DNA from 3 places in the Methylomonas sp. EFPC1 genome. Region 1 is predicted to be linked to each of the others. Evidence: riboswitches for the same ligand, from Rfam matches in the RefSeq annotation. Region 1 holds a riboswitch; each other region holds the start of a gene.

Region 1 (7,647 bases):
AGAGTACCATTCTGCTGCAAGCCATCGCCCATATCGCCCAGCAATTGCCGGTGCTGTATGTGTCCGGTGAGGAGTCGCTGCAACAGATTGCCGAGCGTGCGTACCGTTTACAGCTCAATACTACCGGCATCAAGATGCTAGCGGAAACTTCGGTGCAGCAGATTTGCCAAGTCTTGGATGAGGAACAGCCCAAGGTAGTCATCATCGATTCGATTCAGGTGATGTATACCGCCGATTCCGATTCGGCGCCGGGTTCGGTGTCGCAGGTGCGCGAGTCCGCGAGCTATCTGACCCAGTATGCCAAGCGTAGCGGCGTGTCGTTTTTCATGGTCGGCCACGTGACCAAGGACCAATCATTGGCTGGGCCGATGACCTTAAGCCACATCGTCGATGCTCAAGTAGTGTTGTCGTCCACCGACGATTCGCGTTTCAGAGTGTTGCGCGCTGACAAGAATCGCTTCGGCAGTGTCGGTGAGCTGGGTTTCTTTGCAATGGAAAGCAGCGGCTTGAAGGAAGTGAAAAATCCCTCGGCGATGTTTTTATCCCGCGCGGAAAAGCCCTCGCCGGGCAGCGTGGTGACGGTGCTGTGGGAAGGCACCCGGCCCTTGCTGGTGGAAATTCAGGCCTTGGTCACCGAAAGCCAGTACGGTAATCCGCGCCGGCTGGCGGTGGGTTTGGATCAAAACCGGCTAGCCATGTTGCTGGCGGTGTTGTCGCGCCACGGCGGGATTTTTACCGGCAATGACGAGATTTACGCCAACGTAGTCGGCGGCATCAAGGTGTCCGAAACTAGTACCGACCTGGCAATCATGGTCGGTGTGGTCTCCAGCCTGCGCGACCGGATTATTCCTTACGACACGGTGTTCTTCGGCGAGGTGGGTTTAAACGGTGAAATTCGCCCAGTCGCCAACGGTCACGCTCGGCTCAACGAGGCCGCCAAGCACGGTTTCAAAAAGGCGATTATTCCTAAGAGCAACAAACCCAAGGACCCGGTGAAGAACTTGCAAATCCATGCAGTCAGTAACATTCAAGAAGCGCTGGCCGTGCTGGCGGATTTATAATTGCTGCCCATAATCAATGCCAAACTTCGTCAGGGAACGATATGAAAAATACAGCAGCCGTCAACGCTAAATTTGGCCGTAACGATCCGTGCCCATGCGGCAGCGGCAAGAAATACAAAGCCTGTTGTTTAAAGCAAGCCGAAGCGGCGGCGAGGCCGGTTAAACCCAGTGTGGACGACGCCTTAAAGCAAGCCTGGCAAGCCGTTGCCCGGCGCGATATGGCGGGTACGTTGCATGGGTTTCGGCAAGTGTTAGCGATCCAACCCAATCATGCGGAAGCACTGGCCGGATTGGGACAGGCTTTGTGTTGGCAGCAGCAGCGCCGGGAAGGCTTAGCCTATCTGCAGCAGGCCGCTCTTCAACTGGAAATCGACGCTCAGCAAACCCGCAATATCCGTTTTATTTTGGAGCTGGCCGAGCAATTGCATCACTGGGGCGATCTGGATACGGCGCTGAAACTGACCGAGTTGGCGGTCAAACTGGAACCTGAGAACCCTGCCGCGCTGAATAATCGCGCCCTGTATTTGACGCGGGTTAATCGATTCGAAGAGGCTTTGCCTTTTGCCAGCAAGGTTTGCGAGTTACGTCCGGATGATCCGGCCTGCAATAATATGCTGGCGGTGCTGGAAGCGCATTTAAACCGTTTGCCGGCAGCCAAGCAGCGCTTTCAGGCTGTGATAGCCGCCAATCGCAATATGCAGCAGACCGCACGCGCCTGGCAGGAGTTGGTTGGGGTGCTGGATAAATTGGAAGAATACGATGCATCGTTTGCGGCTTGCCAACAAGCAAAGGCTTTGTATAAGCAATTACCTGAACTCAGCTCGCTTGACGCCGGACAGGTGTTTCGCGCGCTTCAACGCAACAAGCAGGGCTTTGATCAGGCGTTATTGCATCGATGGGCGCTAAGCGACTTTGCCGATAACTTGCCGGCCCCGACGTTTCTGCTGGGCTTTTTGCGTTCGGGCACGACGTTGACCGAGCAAGTGTTGGCGGCGCATCCCGAGGTGTTTACCTCCGATGAAAATGATCTGATTCATGGTTTGATTCAAGAGCTGCAAAGGTTGAGCGGTGTGCGAGAAGACATTCCGGCCGCCCTCCGCCAGCTTGGTCTGGATGATGTCCGAAAGTTGCGCGCTTACTATTGGCGGCGGGTTGGTGAGGAATACGGCGCGGACGCCTTGAATAAATGCTTTATCGATAAAGTGGCACTGAATAGTATCGATATAGGTTTGATTAGCTGCCTATTTCCGGAGGCCAGGATTATCTTTGCGCTGCGCGATCCGCGCGATGTGTGTTTGAGTTGTTTTCAACAGGCGTTTAAGCCGTCTAGCGTGACAATCAATTTGCTGAGCTGGGAAGGCGTGGCCAAGCAATATGCGGCCGTGATGGACCTTTGGTTTTACATAAAGCCGATGATGCAGCCGCGTTATATGGAATTGCGTTACGAGGACACCGTGAACGATTTTGAAAACAGTTTTCGCCGGGTGTTTGCGTTATTGGATTTGGAATGGGTGGCCGAAGTTAGCGCGTTTCATGAGAAGGCTAAGGGCCGTTACATTGCCACGCCGAGTTTTGCCGCTGTCGCTCAGCCGATTTATTCGCGCTCGGTGGCGCGTTGGCAGCACTATGAAAAGTTTTACGAACCCGTATTACCGATTTTAGCGCCGTATATCGATGCGTTCGGTTACGAATGAAGCGAATGGGCAGGGTTGTTCAAGCTTTTTGATCAAGTAGACTACGATCAAACGGATGTAAAAATGGAGCTTCCGTGCTCCCGGTCATCCTTGACCGAAACCGATCTAACCTAGTTCTGTCGCAGTCAGGTAAGTCGAATCGAATTAGATGCTATCCGGTGATTTGCGTTTGCCGAAACCGACTAAGCCGGCCATCGCGCTACCGAACAGCCAAACCGCACCCGGTAAGGGTACCGGTGATGCCGCGGCGGAGATGGTAGCGGTATAGGCCAGATTGGCGCCGCCTACCGTGCCGTCGTAACCACCCAAAATCAGCGTGTAAGTACCGGCAGTCAGGAAACGGGTCAGCGTCGCTGTGGCGGTGGTGCCTTGAGTGGCTGCGAAGGCCCAGGCGTTTGCGTCAACCAAAGCCAGCGTTGTGCCAAGTGGGCTGGCAGCCATGGGATTCAGCGCACCGTTGTCCAGGTAGCTCTGATGGCGACTGCTGCTACCCGCGGTATCCCAGCCGCTCCACAAGCCAAAAGCCGGGCGCAGATTGGAGCCGTCCGACGATACGGTGATGGTCACTTCCGCATCGGCATGCAATTCAAACAAACCGTAATCGGCGGTATGCCCCCAGTTTGTCGCGCCGTCTTTATAAGCTTTGGCGCCCATGCCTATGCCGTGGCCGCTGGCGGTTTGCGAGGTAGCTATGCCTCCGTCGTTATGGATCATCGCGACCCAGGTGGCGGGCAAATTGCCAATGTAGCCTGGATCGCCGGCCGACCATGGGCCTATAGCGGAACCGTCCGGTGGCAAGGTATCGCCGGAGGCCAGATTGTAGGTTACGTGAGCGCTAGCCATGCCGCTGATCGACATTAACGTGCCCATGGCGCCGGCTAGTGCTAGTTTTTTAAAGGTTAAGTTTGCAGTCATTTTGGATATCTATCGAATCAAATATATGAGTGTAAGCCTGTCGTTAAACAGCGCTTGGTGATGGGATTGCCGCTATTTGGCGGCAATCCCGCTGGGTAATTAAGCCGCTAGTGCTTGTTTGCGGCGGCCGAAACCGATCAAGCCGGCCATGGCGCTGCCGAACAGCCAGACTGCGCCTGGAACAGGCACTGCCGAAGTGGTAACCAGTACGTCGTAGGTTACGCCATCGAGCGCGCTGCCACCGTGCGCGCCGACCACCAAGGTATAAAAGCCATTGGTGTGTAGTCCTGGTGTGCCTGTGGCATTCCACTCTGCTTGATCGAACACAAACGAGTAGAACAAGGTGTCGGAAGTGCTGCTCATGCTGGCTGTCCAGATAGCTTCGCCCAAGCTTGAGCCTTGCAGGCCCGTTTCGCCGATTGTGGCAGCCGCGTTACGGTCAGATGTGGAACTGCTGTCCACATTGCGATACAGGGCCACGTCCAATAAGCCGTTAAATTGGCTGTAATCGGCGTCGTTTTTCACGGTAATGGTGGTTTTGATATTGCCCGCGCTGGCGCAGTTAGCGCTTGCTGTGTTTGCGCCGCAGCTAATATGAATCAAGCCGTAGTCCAGTCCCAAGCCGGTTGAAGCTGAATTGCCTGCTACCGCCAAGTAAGGATGGTCGCCATCAGCCGGTAGGTCGGCCATGATGGTGCCCCAGGTGGCGGCGTTAGTGCCGCCGTTTTTGTCCGAGTAAGCTTTCCACAAGCTACCGATAGTGTTAGTGCCGAAGCTAGGGTTTGAGCTAATAAGGTTTGCTGTCAGTGCGCCATCGTTGTCTGTAGCGCTGGAGCCGGTATGCAACTCGCGTTTGGTGAAGCCGGCAGCGGTTGTATGCTGACCTGAATACCACATATAGGGCAGGTTGCCTGCTACTTCTGTGGCTGTCTCAGCCGCGGTACCTGTGCCCGGAATTAAGGTGTTCGCGTTTAAGTCGCCGACTGTATAAACGTTGGTACCGTTGGCGACTCTATTGGTGCCGTTGGAGTTTGCAGATACACCGTCTGTACCGTTGATGCTGTTGGCGATGCCGAAGCCGATAGCGGAGTTACCGGAGGTTACTGAGCCCGCTCCGGTCAGGTTGTAGTAAGAGTGCGCGAACGCTTGGCTGGAAACAGCCGCTAGGCCAGTTGTCAAAATAGCTGCTATAGCCGTTTTATGAAAGATCATGATCGTCCTCTTTTGTTATTGGAATTAAAGGTAACAGCGAAACTGACAAAACTTGACCAACAGCAGCGAGCCAAACTTTGCCCTCGCCCATGGCGCGCATGGGGGCAATCCGGCCTTCTTTAAATCGTTTTTTAAGAACCGTGATTTTCCGGCCCCGCCTCACGACGGGTGTGGCAAAGCTTGCTTTCAGAGATTTGCTCATTCCGCCGGCGGCAGACATGGCAGGGGTAGAGACCTACTAACCGCTTTTTCGGAAAGCAAACCACGAAGCAAGTACACTAGTTACAGCGAATAGTGGGCCAACTTAATAAAATATATAAATATCATTGTATTGCTGCTTATTTTGCCTGGGATGGCATGAATGAGCTGCCGGCGAAATTCAGCGAAATAGCGCATGCGCTTATTTTAAATAACACAGTTCAATTGTTGGGAGATAATCCCCGCTTGGTGGTGAAGTTTGTTTTGGTGGATTTGATCAGGAATTTCTTTATTTTCTAGTCGTTTATTGTTAGGTTGTTGCGCCGCTAATTGGGTTGGCACGAGATTTTTCTGTGGAGAGATGTATGCAAAAAACCGATAAAACCCCGCTGTGGGTGTTCCTGGCCCTGTCGAGTATAGAAACCCGCAAAGGCGCGTTACTGTTGATCTGGAGTAGTATTGTTTTTACTCTTTACTGTGTGCCTTGGCCGCTCTATTTCGATGGCAACGGTTGGGTTGCCAAATTATTTTTGATCGACGATTGGGAATGGTTTGCGATGATGCTGCCTATGACGTTTTGGTACTGGCTGAGCATGAGGTGGGTGGATAAAAACGGCGGCTGGCGTTTGGCTGGTGCGTGATATGCCGCACTATTTTTTGGGACATGATTCGTCAGATCGTGACGCTTGCTCCGAAAGGATTAGCTCGTAGATTATCTTTCGATCTTGTAAGCGGCTAGCTTAATTCCGTATTTGCTCTTGCGCTTAGCGGTTGGAGTGAAGCTTGCTATCAAAAATCGATTGAATACTTAGGTGGCCGCCATCCAGGTTTGATCGGCTTTCCACCTTGGTAAGCAAGCGCCGGTAATATCTAGCGGCGATGCTTTCTTCAATTTAGTGTTGTTTCTATGCTTTCACACATTCTGCCCAAAGCCGAAATATCCATTCGCGAAAACCTGCGTTGGTTATACATTCTTAGAAATTTGATGCTGTTTGCCGTTACGGTGGCGGTGTTTATTGCGGTGAACGGTCTAGGTATTAATTTGCCGCAAAACCAGCTGTGGCTGGCGATTTTTGCGATTTCCATACTCAATCTGTACACCTGGCTGCGGCTGAGAACCCCGGAAGAAGTTACCGAGCACGAGATTTTTTCGCAAATATGCATGGATGTACTGGCGTTGGCCTATTTACTTTATTTGACCGGTGGGGCATCAAACCCGATCATTTGGGTGTTTCTGCTGCCTTTGATTGTAACTGCGATCATGCTGCCGCAGGCTTATGCCTGGAATATGGTGATCATTACCTCCTGCGTGTATACGGTGCTGATTGCCTACAACGTACCCTTGCCGGCTGTCGAGCCGCACATGGCCCATCCGGCGATGACGGAGATGACGCCGGAAATGAGCCTGCAAATGCATTTGATGAACGACAGGCGTTATTTCAATCTGCATGTATTCGGCATGTGGTTTGGTTTTGTGTTTAGCGCCGGCTTAGTCGCCTTTTTTGTGGTCGAACTGTCCAAGACCTTGAAAGAGCGGGAGCGTAATTTAGCGGATGCCCGCGAGAGTGCGCTACGCGACGAGCGCGTGGTGTCCCTAGGCACCTTGGCGGCCAGCGCCGCGCATGATATGGGTACGCCGCTGGGGACGATCGCCATTTTGACGCATGAGATGGCGGAAGAGCTGTCGGCGCATCGCTATCCGGATCTGCATCAGAAACTGATGATTGTTCAACAGCAGATTGATCGCTGCAAACAAGCTTTGTCGGTGATGTCGGCCTCCGCCGGCGAGATGCGGGCGGAATCCGGCAAGGTGATGCTGGTGAGCGAATATATCGATGAAGTATTAGGCCAGTGGCGCACGCATAAAGCCGCTACCAGGCTCAAGCTATTTATTTCGCCGAATGTGGATATGGAAGCGCGCGTGATTGCGGAACGTACGGTGACTCACTCCATCATTAATATCCTAAATAACGCTGCCGAGGCATCGCCGGTCGATGCGGGCATCGAGTTTCATGTGGAATGGGATGAATCAACGCTAAACTTGAAAATCCGGGATTTCGGTCCAGGCTTGCCGGCTGAATTTATCGAGTTTGCCGGGCACCAACCGGTCAAGAGCAATAAGCAAGGTATGGGAGTTGGCTTGTTTTTGACTTATACCACTATCAAGCGACTCGGCGGTAAAATACAGTTCAGTAATTTAGAGTCGGGCGGTGCTTGCGTTGAAATCAGTTTGCCGCTTTTAGCTAAGGAGAGTATGCATGAACCAATTACCTATGGATAAGCCCAATTTATTGCTTGTCGATGATGACGTCACCTTTTGTTCGGTGTTGAAGCCGGCGTTGGAAAAGCGCAATTTTCAAGTGACTGTCGCCAATGATGTTGATACGGCGATGAAACTGGCGGAACAAACCGAGCCTGAATACGCGGTAATCGACTTGCGGATCGGTTTTGACTCCGGTTTGGAAATGGTCAAGAAATTGATTTCTTTAGATGACAATACCCAAATCGTCATGCTGACCGGTTTCGCCAGTATCGCCACTGCGGTGGAGGCTATCAAATTGGGCGCG
Region 2 (7,776 bases), 240 kb from region 1:
GCAGTAGCTGCCGCGGCAGCGATGATCAAAACGTTTCTGAACATCACTCTAGAATCCAATCTTCGAGCTAAGCCGCCCGCGGGGGCAGGGCTTAGGTATCACCGCAAGTCACCGGGTACGAGCGAGTAGACCAAGGCATTGTGCGGCTTGCCTTGAAAGTAGAGACGGTTCCTCGCTTCGCATTCCAGTTTGGCACCAAGCGACTCAGCCACCCGTTGGCTTGCTTTGTTGTGAGTAAGCACGACAATTTCAAGGCGGGTCAGGCCCAGTTGATTGAATCCAAGTAGTGCCGAATGGTGGGCTGCGAACCTAGCGACTCCCTGACCAGTATGCCGCGAGCTCACCCAGTAACCGATATTGCCAATCCGGTAGGCTCGGTTGATGTGGTTGACGCCTGTCCCGCCAATCACTGCGCCTGAGACAGCATCGAAGATGCCCAAAGGATACTCGGCATCTGCTGCCCAGAGTTGCATGGTGGTCTTGATCCAGTTTTCCGCATCCAGCGGTGTATAGTCCTTAGAACACCATGGCATCCAGTAAACGAGTTCATCAATAGACTCGCGGACGGCTGAATAGAAGGCCCCGGCATCTGAGAGCTCGAGCCTGCGAACGATGTATTTGGGAGCGTCGGACATTGTGATGCTTAACAAGTAATTCAAAGTTCCGTATATCACCCAAATACTTGCTTAGCAATAAGTCAGAATGAAGTGCAACGAAAACTGGATTATTTCCAAAGAGCGCCTGGACTACGCTCCGCTTCATCCAGGCTACTTTGACTAAACCTTACGCCGCCTAAGCACCACCCAAACCCCACCAACCATCGGCCAAACCATCCCCGGTAACGGCACGGCGGCCACTGTGTTGATATTAAGCGGCGCTGCGTTTGCCGATAAGGCGTTACCCCCGGCATCCGCCAGACCGTTAATCAGTAAATCAAGCTGACTGCTACCGCTGCTCAGCACATTGAAACGGATGATCGCCAACGTAAAGCTGTCGGCTTGCAGGGCTTGTAAATCCGCCGCGTCGTCCAAGGACGACTCGAATAAGTTCAGCACTCCCGGCCCCAGCACATCGGCGGCGGTACTGTTGCCACCCAAGTCAAACACATCCAGTTCGTCACCCAACACCGGATCGCCGAAAACTACGCCGGCAAAGGCCAAACGTGTTGGGTCAAACTGAATATTAAAGTCATACGTTGCTAACGCAGCGCCGCCCAAACCGGAAATGTTCAAACCGATTTCAATGGCTTCGACGGTTTGGCTACGGGGCGTGAAATGTAAATCAATGGCCGCATCGGCCACACCGCTGGCGGCGAATAATGCTATACCGACCAGGCCGGCTTTTAGTTGTTTCATCATCGTTGTTAGTCCTATATTCGGCACCCTGGATTCCCGCGTGCGCGGGAATGACGGAGTAATTTCGGTGCGTGCGTCAGATTGGAGAAATCTGACTACCAGCCGCTTGAATCAAGCTCGTTTAAATCGCACAGCGCGAGCGCGTACACAGCAAAGTCAGCTTGCGCACATCCAACACATTGATCACACCGTTTTTATCCAGATCACGGGGATCGGCTATACCGGTAGCCGGTTGGTTGCGTGCCGCAATGACCACGTTCAAATCCAGTTGATCGACATCGCGGTCGCCGTCCAGATCGCCTTTTACCGCGATGTTCTCGCAACTATCCGGTAGATGATTCAAATTGGTATCGCCGCTGACCCGGTTTTGAATATCCAGCACGTCCGATTTGCCATTGTTATTGCAATCCGGAAATACATTTAAGTAATACACATCCTGCTCGCCGTGGTAGGTGGCGGTGTAAGCAATGTGCGCGCCGTTGGCGTCGGAAACCATCTGGGTGTAATCGCCCATTTTGTCGCCTTGCCGTTCTTCGCCGTTCACGATGTTATACGGCAGATGCGTATTGAACACCGGTGTGACCGCCTGATTTTTGCTCCAGGTTGCGCCGCCGTCCCAGGAGTAGGAGTAGTAAAGCTGGGAATAGCGATACGGTGCGCTGCCGCTACCGTTACGGGTGTCGTACCACACCGCGTCGAGGCGGGAGTTGGCCGCCACGGCCAACATCGGGAACCATTGATAAGCGTTGGCGGCGGGTGGATCGTCATTCACCCGCACCGGCGCCGACCAGGTAGCGCCGCCGTCACTGCTGCGCACGAAATGAATATCCTGCGGATCGTCGCCAGTTTGCCAGGCATAGGGGGAGACATGCGCCAGCAAATAAATATTGCCGCGCAACGGCCCGGCCGATTGATCGGCGGCAATTTGCACATCGCCGTCGCCGCCCAGCGGGTTGGGCAACTGCAAACTCGGCGACAGGAACATCATGCTGTTGCCGCCCATATCGACCTTTTGCGCGGTAAAGGTGGGTGAAGCGGCGGGATCTTTGGCATCAACCGATTTCAGGAAATAGTGCCCGCTACGCACTATGCCCAAGGCACTGACGGACAAAATCGTTTCATCGACGCCGAATAGATAAACCTCGCCTTCCGCGCCGATGGTCAGCCGACCAAAGCCAAAGTTTGCCACCGGCAATGCCGCATCCGGTTCTTGATAACTGACACCGCCGTCCGTGGATCGGATGAAATATTTGGGGACATAATTTGGATCGGGGTTACTGTCGGCCGGCCGCCGCCAGGTGCTGTAAATATGCCCGTCGCTGGGACCGCCGGTTTTATCGATGGCCAGCCAGTTCTTGTCGCCTTTAAACTGATACACGGGTTCCGACCAAGTCACGCCGCCGTCGCCGGATTTAAACACCGAAGTGCTATCCGATACCGCCAAAGACTGGTAATAGAAATTGCCCAAGGCATCGACCTCCAACACCGGATCGGTGCGAGTTTGCAGTGGTAAGGCCGGCAGCATGCCGGTAGTCCAACTCGCGCCGCCGTCAAAGCTATAGGCATAGCCGCCGTGTTTGACGGCAGTGGGCGGTGAATCGAACTTACGCCAGCCCACGACAATATTGGCGGGATTTAGCGGATTCAAGGCCAGCGTCGGTTCGTTGCCTTTGTCGCCGGCGATGTTTTGCCCCTCCGCATCGACATTGACTTGATGGCTACGGTACTGTCCAAAGCTTATTACCGGGGAAGGCCCTGCCTGCGCGGCTGTCGTCAATGTCAAACCGATGCCTAAGCCTGCCGCGATTTTTACCCAGCCGCCGCGGCGAAAATATGCAGGGTGGTGTTCGTCAGGCGCTGGGTAAACGGCAGTCCATGGCCGAATCAATTCTGGATCTTCGGCTGGCTTCATCACGCCATCCTTTTGTCGGAACGGTTATTCAGAAACAGTCCGGCCAAACCGCCGGCAAACAACCAGACAGCAGCCGGCAAAGGCACCGCCGCCGGCGTTTCTCCCGACACCACGGTGGTTTGGAAGCTGAAAGTACCGATGCGCGTATCGCGCAAGCGGGCGTCGCGAGCGCCCAGATGATCGAAGCCCCACCCTAACCCAAGATTGCCGTTAAGGCTTAACGTATTCCCGACTATTGCGGTTGTGACATCAAACAACTCAAAACCGCCCGCATCGAAACCGATGTGATTGGTAATCACCCAACCGGTACGCCCCGGCGTCGCCGCTTCAAGAGCCGGATCGTATTCCAAGGTCATATCGCCCAACAACACTCTATTGGTCGGCGGATCGACGTCCACTCTAAAACGCATGACACCGCCTAACCCGATGCTACCGCTGGCAGTGCCGAACAAATTGCCGGGCTCGAACGCGAAAGTGGTATTTCTGTTCTGCCGCCCGCCCGGATTGACTATCGGACTCACCCCGTTGACACTAAATTGCAACCCGGTTGCCGGAATTTCATCGGCCACCGTATCGTACAAATCCGGCGTATTGCCGTCCCGCAGCTCAACAAAGGTTTTTGATGCCGCCGAAGCGTCGTAAAACTCTTCCAGATAAATAGAAGGCCGGCAGCAAATCGGAAAGTCCGCAGTGGGCGTGTCTGGATAATCGTTCACATCAAGGCTGGCGATTAGCACATCGCGGTTTAGGTTAAGGACCAGCGCACCGCCGCTGACTGTCGCGGCGTGGGCTTGGCTGATCGACAATACACCGAAAACGGCTAATAGCCAGGCGGATGATCGATGATTATTGATTTTCATAATGTCACACTCCTTGAAAGATATGGCCTACGGCCTATGCCGATAAAGCCCAAAAAGCCGCTAGCGAATAACCAGACCGCAGCGGGTAGCGGCACCGCCGATACCTGTCCGCAACCGGCATAGGCACCCGTGCCCAAACAGAAACTGCCGACATCGACCAGTTGCGCGCCTTGCAACATGCCGGCGTTTTCCGGCGACATCAGTAAATCGCCGCTCAACTGCCAGTTTCCGGCGTTGCTAAAGCTCAGGCTCAGGTTGTTTAAGTCGTACACCGCCATCGTGAAATAAATGTTATTGGCTAGGTACCAACCGGTGCGGCCCAAAGTTTGCCGGTTGGCATCGTAAAGCAGCGAAAAATCGCCGTTGACCAAGCCGGCTCCAGTCGGCGGCCAGTTCGGCGCATAAAAACCCTGCACGCCGGTCATGCCCACTTGTGCCCCGGCCACGCCGGCCAGCGTGATGGTATCGATGGCAAAATCGGCTGATGTGGCTTTGACGTAACGCTGGCTGGCTTGCGGACTGGGATCGCTACCGATAGCCGTCAACTCGAACACCTGATTGAGTCCGGAAATCTCGGTGGTATTGAGTTGGCTAAGCAAATGGTCGCCGGTATTGGCCGGATTATCAGCATTGGACGTTGCCGTACTCCAAAACGTCGACAAGTAATAGCCCCCGGCATAAGGTGCCAGCGCATTCCGGTCCAGGTTCATCGTAAACGTACCGCCGGATGGCGCATTCAATGTCGCGGCGTCGGCGCTTGCCGAGGCCATTCCCATACCGATGGCTAGCATCGCCCGCACCACCAAAGTGGGATAGCCACAGTTTTTGTTGATCTTCATAAAATCCCTATCAGCGGATGGTCAGAATAAGCCCTCTCCCTGCCTGAATACACAAGCGGCCGTAGTCGACGGCATGCGGGCACGAAGAGGGATTTATTGCCGAAAGTCCGGGCCCGAAGCGAATCTTGGCGACCGCCCCAAGCCCACTTTGTGAGTTAAGCTGCGACCAAGGCTTTTCTGCGACTTGCACCCAGCAAGCCCAGCAGCCCGCTGCCGAACATCCAGACCGCCGCCGGTACCGGTACCGCCGATGGCGCCGTGCTAGGCGCCAGGCTAAAAGTACCGACCACGGCATTGGTATTGGCGCCAACCAAACCGGCCCACAAACCGGTCCATTGCAAGTCGCCGCTCAGTAGTAATTCGCCATTGCTGCTTAGCGACTCGGAGACGTTGGTCAGCTTCAAGAAATTTTGGTAGCCAAAACCGGTATCGTAGGTTTTGATATTCCAGGTGCTTCCGGTTTTTACCAGGCTAAAGTCGTAGGGCGTCAAAATGCCGCTGCCGCCTTGGCTGGTCAATAACCAGGCGCCGCTCAGACCGATTTGACCGACCGAGGTATTGCCGGCGTCCATCGTCGTGGCTTGTTCGGTACGGCCATAGGGACCGGCAGCCGGATAGCTGTTGGTCGTGGTGTTGGCGTTAACCGCAAACGACATCGCGGTGCTGGCAGTTGCCGATAGCGTCGTTCCGCCGGTGGTTGCACCGGTGATGCCCAGTAAATTATCGCTGGCGCCCCAATGTTTCGCGACAATCCAGCCATTCGGATAGCCACTGCCGACATTGACCGATGCCGCCGCAAAAGCGGCATTGTTGATGGTAATGGTGGCATCGCCGCTGACTTGCGCGGCGCTGGCTGTAGCAGGCGCCAAAACGGCGGTCAATGCGCTTAAGGCGAGCAGGCCGGCGCTTACCCATTGAGTGCGGTTGTAGTGCAAGATTGTCATTTTTTATTCCTTAATAAATTACGGTTAAAGTTAATCTGCAAATCGCCAACCCGAATTTCGGGTCTTAAACTGGCAGGTAACCCGGCTGTCTTAATCTCCAAGACCCGTGGCTTTCCGGCTCCGTCTCGCGGCGGATGTGGCATGTTTGTCGCGGTCCTTACGACATCACTCTAAATCCCTGAGTGAGGTGCTCCTGAAAAACTCCTGTGGCAAATAGTTAACGACGGCATCAGTACTTGATTGAAAAACTTAGAAACCCGGCGCGGCCGGCTGCCCGCGCTACCCGGCCCTCGAAATAGCCGTAGGGCTGAAAATAATCCTCATCACTGAGATTTTTGACCGTGGCCGCCCATTGGAAACGCCCGGTTTCGTAAGCCAACGCCGCGTCGAAGCTGTGGTAGCCGGCGGTTTTAAAGCGATTGTTATTGGATAAATAAGCGCCGGCGCGGGCGTACACGCCGAAACCCAAGCTAAAACCTTGCAACTCATTCTGCTGAAAACGGTAATGCGCCCAGAGCCGCCCGGCATCTTCCGGGACTTGAGCCAAGCGATTGCCGGCAGCCACCCCGGCTTTGTCGTCCATGAAGCGGGCGTCGGTATGCGCATAGTTTGCCAGCACACTGAAGCCCTCGACCGGTTGCCAGAGCAAATCCATTTCGATACCGCGCGAGCGTTGCTGCCCTGCGGCGACCGAACGCCGCAGGAAATCGCTGCTGTCGGTGACCGCGACCTGGCTGCGCTCGATTTGGTACAACGCCAGTTGGCCGCTGAATTGATTCGCAAAATTGAATTTCAGACCGGTTTCCAGATGATTCGACAATTCCGGGGCCGGCGTATCGACGAAATTGACAAACGGTTGGCCGCGCATGCCCTCGCTATAAGAAATAAACCAGGAAACCTCGTCGTTTAGGTCGATCACGCCGCCTAGGCGCGGCAACCATTTCAGCGTATCCGTGGTGACATTTACCCCAGTTTGCGCGTTATTAAAATCGATACCCACCTTGCCCAGCCTAAGACCGGACAGCCAATGCAAACGCCGGTACAGCGTGCTTTGCCACTGTAGGTAAGCGCCGTAAGTGAGGTTTTCGATGAACTGATTGTCCCGGCCCGGACCGGGTACGGCATAAGGGGAGTCAAATAGCGGTGCGCGCAGATCGACCGTACCGACGCCGAATCCTAAGGCGCCGAAATCGCCCTCGATAAAGCCGGCATCTTGCAAACGGCTGTAATCAGCGCCCAACAACAGATTGTTTTCGCTGGGACCCAGCTTAAATTTGCCCTGCAAATTGCCCAATACGCTGCGTTCATGCTGTTGTTGAAACAATTCGGCGTTCACTAATGCCCAGTGCGATGCCGGCAGCAAGGGCCGATCCGCGACCAGGCCATCGCTACCGAACAGGGTCTGAATTTTCTCGTCGAATTCAGCCTGCGCATAGCGCGCCTTCAGGTTTAAGCGCCAGCTCCCGGTGAGCTGCCGGTCCAGCGTAGCCCATACCGCATCGGCATCCGAATGGCTATCGGGCAGATTGGCCGGCCCCGGGAACAGATCGGGCCGGGTAACAAAATCGCCGGCGATGCTGCCGGTGGCGGGCAAGCCCTGGTACTCCGGTTGCTGCCAACGCGACAGTTTGGCTTGGATCGTCAAACGGGTTTGGTCGTTATCGGTCAGCGTCAGGGCCGGGTTAAGGTTAAAACGCTGCGTTTCGATTATGTCGATGTTATGTCTGGCGTTGGTATATTCGCCCGTCATGCGCAACAAAATATTGGCGTTTAGGGGTTGATTGACATCGAAATACGGCTGATAAAAGCTGTGGCTGCCGATTCTAAAACCCGCTTCGCCGAAGGCTTTGGCCTGCGGCAATTTAG
Region 3 (7,776 bases), 1.2 Mb from region 1:
AAGCAAACTTTGCAGATGCGCGGCGTTGATCAAGGGTTGGTCGCACAGCATCAACAATACCGCGTTAGCCGTGTCCGGCACAGCCTGGATACCAGCCCGAATCGAACCGGCCATCCCGTCCGCCCAACTCGTATTCAATACCACCTTACTGCCGCTCAAATCGACTGCGGCTTTTATCGCCTCAGCATTTGCGCCCAATACCACCACCGTCCGCTCCGCCAACACGACTTGCGCATTGGCAAGCGCATGCGCCAGTAATGGACGCTCCTGCCAAATCAGTAATTGCTTGGGGCTGCCCATCCGGCTGGAGGCACCGGCCGCCAGTATGACGGCATGCACATTATCCATGGCTGCATGCATGTTTGAGCGCAACCGGCTCTATCCCCTGTTGCCAGCCGCTACGGCCGTTGAACTGGGCCTGAATGCCGGCCACGATGGACAAGGCAATCTCTTCCGGAGGTTGCGCGCCGATGTCCAAACCGAACGGGCGGAACACCCGTTCGACTATCAGTGCCGTGTTGTCGCCCAGACTTTGCAGTAACCGTTGTTTGCGATGCGCCGGACCCAGCAAACCGACCAACTCGCCGTTTTGGGTAATCAACATGCGCGCGCCGGTCTTTTGGTAGGTCGAGCCAAAGGTTTGTTGCCAAAAATTGGCGTGCGTTTTTTAGTGGATGATTCCTGCACTGACTATTCCTATAAAGAGATTGCCGCTCGAGCAGTTAAAAACTGATTAGGGTTTTGTCCGCGACTTATTGACGGCCTCCTAGCACAAAATGCATAAGGTGTGGAAACTCAAGCCTTGGCTTTTTTATCCTTACGGATGCCCCGGACCGCATACGTCCTGGCTTTATCTTTGGCGGTTTCCGCAAAGAAGGTCTTCCAGGTCTCGCCGCCTCTGTCGGCAATTGCCGCCGAAATATCCTTAAATAAACTGATACCTTCCAACACCATTGTCGGGGTAAAACCATAATCGTGGGTGAGGTAGTAACTGATGCTCATCAGATAGGTTTTTTCTCTACTCATGAGCTTGATCAGACGCTGCTTTTGTTTATCGTAGACATAGTAAGAGGTCAGCGCCAGCAGGCTCAGGCCAAAAAATTTCGTCCACAACAAAATGTAGGCATCGTCTTCATAGAGCTTCTGACCCTTGTTCAAAATGGCATCGGTTTTATTCATATGTATCCTCGGTGAAAGTGTCGGGCATCTTAATTTAAGTTTGAAAATTTTGTGTTGGAAATATTGGATAGTGTCGTCATAACACAGCCGCCCAAAGCGCAATACCGCGTAACTACAAGGCTACCAAGAACCAAGCGATGTTTTTAGCTTAACCAGTAGCTATGCCATGCCATCGCCTTAAATGCAAAAAAGCCTTCTCCACCTGATGGCAAAGGCGATTAGAGGAATCAACCTTTTTCTGGGGCTGAGTGATTTTCATCGACAATTGACAGATGACTAAAGCTCTGGCGAGGCCGGTCGTCGATTGCCGACGAAGTCATGATACGCATGAGAATGTTGGATTATTATTTCGGAGTTCGTTCCAAACCTTCGTTCCAGCACCCTGATTTTAAAGCATCGTCAGCTTGGCATATCACTACCCGAACTGATGACTTTTACCCTTACGGCGCAAACTCAAAGCCGCCGCCCAAAATCTCTTAAAAAAAATAAGGGATATAACCCACAATACGCGAAATAACACACTCTGCATAGCGTTATAGCCATCTAAAACCCCAGAAAACCGCCACACTTATTACTACTCCACCCTATCAAACAAAACAGCCTATCGCATTGTTTTATATGAACATAACCATAGAAAAACACTAGCAACCCTTGCTCAAATATATTTTGGCGCATGTTTTGCTTTATAAATAGTGCTGCACCCACCTGGGCGCAGCCACCAAGTCGCCACACTCGTCGCAAGGCGGGGCCGGAAAGCTGCGGATCTGATTCAGATAGTCGAGCTGCCTCTTATGAGCGGGTAAGAGAAGGGTCTAGCCGGTCGAGATTCATACACCGACAACTACCCATAGCGCTCGCTCACTGGTCAGGAATAGTTTGTTGTATCACCTGATTAGCTAAACCCGTTGTTTAACTCACTACGCAAGCAAGCCCGGTATTTAAAACTCTTTGGACGGTCTCTCTCGCAACCATAGCGTAGCGTGATCAATTCAGGAATATTGAAATACATAGCGGTTTTAAGGCTGTTCAAATTGCGCGGGAAGCCATCGGCCCAGCACTTACCGTACGCAAAGGACCGGAAAGTAAGAGGCTGACATCGCGGCATCCGGCGCAGGTGCGTTAGGCAACGACTCGCAAAGGGAATTGCGAAACATTGAATGTCGCCGGTAAAACCTACCGGTAAAAATCTTCGTCTTACTATGAAAGGAATTGAAATATGTCTGTTAACACGAAACATGCGCCTGCCTTGAAAAAGGTCGCTGCAACACTTGCTATTTCACTTTTAGGCCTCGGCAATGTACAAGCCGAGACCGTAAACGGCACCATCTATAAAACCGTCGACCCGGTTCACGGCGCCGGCACCACAATCGATTTCTACTCGTTCTCCTTGTCATCAGCTGCCAATGTGATAATCGATGTCCTGGCGAATGAAGGCTACGCAGCGGGCTGGGGCGCGCATCCCGGCGCGTATGTCGATATAAACGGCGACGGCGAACTGACACTGGCAGATAGCCAATTCCGCATTTTTCAGGACACAGTCTCACTGACTACCGAAATCGTCAGCGGCGACGACAGCCCAGCTTACACCATACCCGGCAATACCGGCGGATGGGCCGATGGCAGCTTGTTGAGCCGAGACTCCTACCTGGCTACTGCATTGGACGTGGGCAATTACATTATTGCTTTTGGCGATTACTCTCTAACCATCGAAGAAGCTGTGCTGGGCTTCAACAAGGGCGACACCATCACCGGTGCGACCGGCGTCAACCCGATAACGGGCGCCACCGGTCAGGATCATTTCGATTATCAAATTACCCTGACCGCCACCGACTACGTCACCGGAGCCAGCCTGCCTTTGACCATCACCGGCGAGGGTGTTAGCGCAGTGCCGGTGCCAGGGGCCGTTTGGTTGTTCGGTTCTGCATTAATGGGATTCAGTGTATTAGGCAAACGCCGCACCGCGTAACCCCGGCAAACAAGAGCGAAAAGGTCAGCCGACATCAGCTGTCGACTCACCCCTCGCAATGCATGTCTAAACCCTTTGGAGATGTCTATCTTTTGGCTGCCAGGCCCGAAATACTCAGACAAATCCAAATTAAACAGCAACTTAAATCTACCACAATCGTAAACAACGATGTGGTAGATATTGGAGACACTCAAAAATGAACATCGATTTACAAACTATTTTTAAAATCACCCTATCGTCCGCCGCGCTAACCCTTGCCGTTGCTCAACCTGCGACGGCGGCTTGGTCAGGCGCCGATAACACTCTCGAGCTGGGCACCAGCATCTCAAACCCTAGTTTTAATTCCAGCAATTTGGGCTTCGCGGGCAATCCGTCTCTGTCCAATGATGGTTGGGGCATGCAAGGTGCATTTACCAACTTCTATTTGAGCTCATCAGCCCAATCCGTGACTGTCGACGCGCGTTCGTCCGCCGCAAACTTTCCGGCCTTTTCAATTTTCAGAACCAATGTGGCTTATTCGGGTGAAACGGTCGGCGTCGATACACCGGCTGAGCTAACCGGCCAAATTCACAAATTTAACTCGGTCGGCCAAGCCGGCGATCCAGGCATTATGTGGGCAACCGGCGCGGACGGCATTGTCGAAACCCTGGGCTACGTCAGTTCCTCAAGCAAAAACTACGTTAACTCTTTCGGCGGCGTCATCGACTCCGGCGCCCACGATGTCAGTATCGACAATCTGTATGAAACCGGCGTATCCGGCACTATAGGCGTCACCGGCAACCCTGCTTTTGCCAACACCAAAAGATTCGCGACCTTGACACTGAACGACTTGCAAGCTGGCTGGTATGCCGTGTTCGTCGGCGGTGCAGACGTCCTCGGAAGCAGTGCCGGCATCTCTTTGAACATTTCCGCGTCGGCCGCCCCTTCTACCTACACACCGGCGGCGGTGCCAGTACCCTCCGCTGTCTGGCTGTTCGGCACGGCACTGGCCGGCTTTATAGGCAGAGGCAAACGCAACGCTAAAGCGTAAGCCAACACCCAGCAGATAAGCCGATGTTCCTATAAAAAAAGGAAGCTTGGCGAGGGACTTCGCCAAAGGAATAAGGATGGCCGATAAATTACGCTGTGTGATTTATCGGCCTTTTTTATAGCTTGAGCCCGCTGATGCGGGCGTTTTGGCCGTATTTGTTGCCAACCAACCATTTCTCAGTGGAGTTTCACCATGACATTGTTTCGTCATAGCCAATTAGCGATTGTTTTAGCCGGAGGTGTACTGCTCAGTTTCAGCGCCGCCGCGGTCGAATTGGCACTAGGGCCCATGCCGATAAGCCTGAAGCATTTGCCCGTTCCGCCTGTTCCCGGACTACTGGACGGCCCGGACCCTATTGTCGTCAACAAGAATGCCGCGATTGCCTTGGGCAAAGCGCTGTTCTGGGACACTAACGTGGGTAGCGACGGCATGGCCTGTGCGTCCTGCCACTTCCACGCCGGCGCCGACGGCAGAGTAAAAAATCAGCTTGCTCCGGGCGGCCAATCCAGCCCTTTAAGCGATCAAACATTCAGCAATGCCATGACGGGTGCATCGTTGGGACCCAATCACACCCTCAGCATTGGCGACTTTCCGCTACATCAACGGGAAGATCCATTCCAAGAACATTCTGCGGTCCTCTACAACACCGACAATGTAGTCGGCTCGTCCGGTACTTTCGGTGGTGAATTCAGAGCCGTGGACCGCTACACAGCGCCTAACGACACCTGCAGCCGCAGCGTGGACAGCCTGTTTCATGCCGGCGCGGTCGGCACCCGCAAAGTCACGCCGCGCAATGCGCCCAGCGTGATCAATGCGGTGTTTAATCATCGCAATTTTTGGGACGGCCGCGCCAACAATGTGTTTAACGGCAGCAGCCCTTGGGGCGACCGAGATCCCGACGCCGGCGTCTGGGTAAAACAGAACGCCACGACGCTAATTAAGCAGCGCCTGCATTTAATCAATTCCTCGCTGGCGTCATTAGCGGTAGCTCCGCCACAAAACACTACCGAAATGGCCTGCCGCAACCGGACCTTGATGGAACTCGGTAGAAAGCTGCTGTTACGCCGCCCGTTGCAAAACCAAAAAGTACATCCTGAAGACAGTGTATTGGGACCTTACAGCCTCAATAGCAAACCCGGCACGAACACTCTGTATAAGCTGCTGATCATGCAGGCATTCAATCCCAAATACTGGTCGTACAGCGGTAACCCGCCAATTCCGGCCCCCAAAGGGTTTGCGCCCTATAATCAAACCGAAGCCAACTTTGGCATGTTCTTTGGCCTGGCCATCCAACTCTATGAAAGCACATTGATTTCGGACGAATCGCCCTTCGACAACAGCGCCCGCGACACTGGCAATCAACCCATAGAACTCAGCGCGTCGGAATTGAACGGCTTAAAACAATTCCGAAAAAATCAGTGCGCGCTCTGCCATTTAGGACCCAACTTCAGCGCGGCGTCGATCAACGCCAATGCGGCCATTGCCAAAACCCATCCGGAAGCCTTCGGTGAACCGACTTTCTTCATCAGCGCATCCACCAATGTGGTCAATCGCATACCATTGCTTATCAAAAACACCCCAGTCACCGCATTTTTCGATACCGGCTTTTCTTCCACAGGCGTCACCGAAGAAACGGCCGATATTGGCGCAGGCGGCGTCGACGACTTTGGCAACCCGCTATCGTTCAGCCGACAATATTTACAACATTTGGCGGGCAATAATGCCGCTGCACTGGATGAAGATGTCACTAAAGTGAGAGCCTGCGATTTTCAGGAAGCCCTTGCTTTAAATATCAAACTGCCTTATTCACTGCCGAGCTTGTTTACCATCACCGACGGCATAAGACCCCAGCCACAAAGCACGGAGAACTGTTTCCTGCCCGCAAACAATGCCTTTTTGCCCACGACCGCTGCCGCCTTAGCGGAGTTGAACAAGCCCAATACCCGGAAAATGGTAGCGTCTGTCGACTCGACATTTAAAATCCCCTCGCTACGCAATATCGAGTTAACCGGACCATACATGCACAACGGCAGCATGGCCACCCTGGAACAAGCGATCGAATTTTATTCGCGAGGCGGAAATTTTGCCTACGACAGCAAACAAGTTACTCGGGTATTTCCGCAGCCCAATCTACAACTGGATGCGCAAAACCGAGCCGACCTGATCGCCTTCCTGAAAACCTTGACCGATGAAAGAGTCCGCTACGAAAAAGCCCCCTTTGATCACCCCGAAATCAAAATACCCCACGGCCATGTTGGCGTGGAGCAGACAGTAAGCGGCGGTAATCCGCTGGGAGCCGTTCTGGGTAAAGATGAATTTCTGACCATTGACGCGGTGGGCGCCCAAGGCAATTCATCACCGATACAGCCTTTCGAAGCATATTTGGCACCCTAACGCGGTTTAAATTTCAGCCCACAGTCACCGGCTAAGGCCGGTGACTTCCAATCCATGCAAGGCTAAAAAAGGTAATAACAGCACCTTAGCTAAGCCACACCGTTATGCATGGCAAGAAAACTAGCAAACACCGGCTTCTGAAAAGGGGGATTCCTAGAAAATGGCCCCTATTTATCGGCAAAACGCCGCGATCAATCATTCCCGTAATTTGTCCACGCTCAGCACTGAGGCATTCTCAGTCGCCGGCATGCAGATTATCCAGGGCTGCAAGCTGTTTGACCGCAACAGGCTCTTTACCCAGTTGCAAGCCACTACGGCCGTTTAACTGTGCTTGAATGCCCGCCACGATGGACAAGGCAATCTCTTCCGGGGTTTGCGCGCCGATGTCCAAACCGACCGGGCCGAATACCCGTTCGGCTATCAATGCCGCATTGTCGCCCAGGCTTTGCAGTAATCGTTGTTTGCGATGCGCCGGACCCAGCAATCCGATAAACGGCACCCGGCAATGCACGATGGCTTGCAAGTAGCGCTGATCGTATTCGACGTTATGGGTCATCAGCATAATGGCATTGAAGCGATTTAAATCTAGTTGGGACGCGACCTGATCCGGCATCAGATGCAATAATTGATCGGCTAAAGGAAAACGCTCGGGTTTGATATGCGCGGGCCGGTGATCGACCAAGGTGACGCGCCAACCCAAGGATTTGGCGTAGTTCACCAGTGGTATCGCGTCGGCGCCGACCCCGAATATCAGCAACTGCCAGGGCGGTTGCACCGGATCGTAAAAGACTTTGATGTCCTGGCCGTCAAGCGGATGGGTTTCGATACGCGGTTTTTGTTGCAGTGCCGTTTGCAGCGCCGCCGTGGCAAACGGAAACGGCGCGCTGGGCAAGATCGGCTGTTCGCCGACGATGGCAGCCGGCAAGAACTGGCTGCGGCCGGACGGAAAATCCGCATGCGCGGACTCGAACACTGTCACCAATACCCCATGCGCTTGGGCTTCGGCGGCTTCTACCAACTGACTCAACGGACTAAAATCCTGCTCGGCTTTTAATAACTGCAGCAAAACCCGGACAGCGCCGTTACAACCCAAGCCCAAACCCCAGATTGCATCTTCGCCGGAACGCATATCGTAAAATACGGTTTTGGCTGCGCCGGTTGCGAACACCGCAGCAGCCTGCTCCACCAAGTCCCGCTCGAAGCAGCC

What was found. A riboswitch is a leader RNA that binds a small molecule or an ion and turns the genes downstream of it on or off. The one in region 1 is predicted to bind cyclic di-GMP.
Region 2: it holds a riboswitch for cyclic di-GMP, as region 1 does, so the genes downstream of both, JWZ98_RS18625 (hypothetical protein) here and JWZ98_RS23265 (hypothetical protein) in region 1, are expected to answer to the same signal.
Region 3: it holds a riboswitch for cyclic di-GMP, as region 1 does, so the genes downstream of both, JWZ98_RS12455 (hypothetical protein) here and JWZ98_RS23265 (hypothetical protein) in region 1, are expected to answer to the same signal.

The regions. Positions count from the first base shown of each region.
Region 1 is NZ_CP070494.1:3,827,941-3,835,587, reverse strand. It holds gene radA (DNA repair protein RadA) at 1-1,061, shown strand, start outside; gene JWZ98_RS23270 (sulfotransferase) at 1,103-2,755, shown strand; gene JWZ98_RS17505 (hypothetical protein) at 2,900-3,670, opposite strand; gene JWZ98_RS23265 (hypothetical protein) at 3,770-4,882, opposite strand; cyclic di-GMP riboswitch class I at 4,983-5,067, opposite strand; gene JWZ98_RS17495 (hypothetical protein) at 5,446-5,721, shown strand; gene JWZ98_RS17490 (ATP-binding protein) at 5,988-7,361, shown strand; gene JWZ98_RS17485 (response regulator transcription factor) at 7,339-7,647, shown strand, end outside.
Region 2 is NZ_CP070494.1:4,066,184-4,073,959, forward strand. It holds gene JWZ98_RS18595 (hypothetical protein) at 1-44, opposite strand, end outside; gene JWZ98_RS18600 (GNAT family N-acetyltransferase) at 99-635, opposite strand; gene JWZ98_RS18605 (cohesin domain-containing protein) at 777-1,358, opposite strand; gene JWZ98_RS18610 (hypothetical protein) at 1,477-3,267, opposite strand; gene JWZ98_RS18615 (hypothetical protein) at 3,267-4,127, opposite strand; gene JWZ98_RS18620 (hypothetical protein) at 4,124-4,966, opposite strand; gene JWZ98_RS18625 (hypothetical protein) at 5,122-5,910, opposite strand; cyclic di-GMP riboswitch class I at 5,983-6,061, opposite strand; gene JWZ98_RS18630 (TonB-dependent receptor) at 6,140-7,776, opposite strand, start outside.
Region 3 is NZ_CP070494.1:2,669,089-2,676,864, forward strand. It holds gene JWZ98_RS12440 (nucleotidyltransferase family protein) at 1-348, opposite strand, end outside; partial or broken gene JWZ98_RS12445 (XdhC family protein) at 341-628, opposite strand; gene JWZ98_RS12450 (hypothetical protein) at 796-1,179, opposite strand; partial or broken gene JWZ98_RS23210 (IS5/IS1182 family transposase) at 1,292-1,396, opposite strand; cyclic di-GMP riboswitch class I at 1,895-1,969, shown strand; gene JWZ98_RS12455 (hypothetical protein) at 2,396-3,145, shown strand; gene JWZ98_RS12460 (hypothetical protein) at 3,342-4,175, shown strand; gene JWZ98_RS12465 (cytochrome c peroxidase) at 4,368-6,569, shown strand; gene JWZ98_RS12470 (XdhC/CoxI family protein) at 6,805-7,776, opposite strand, start outside.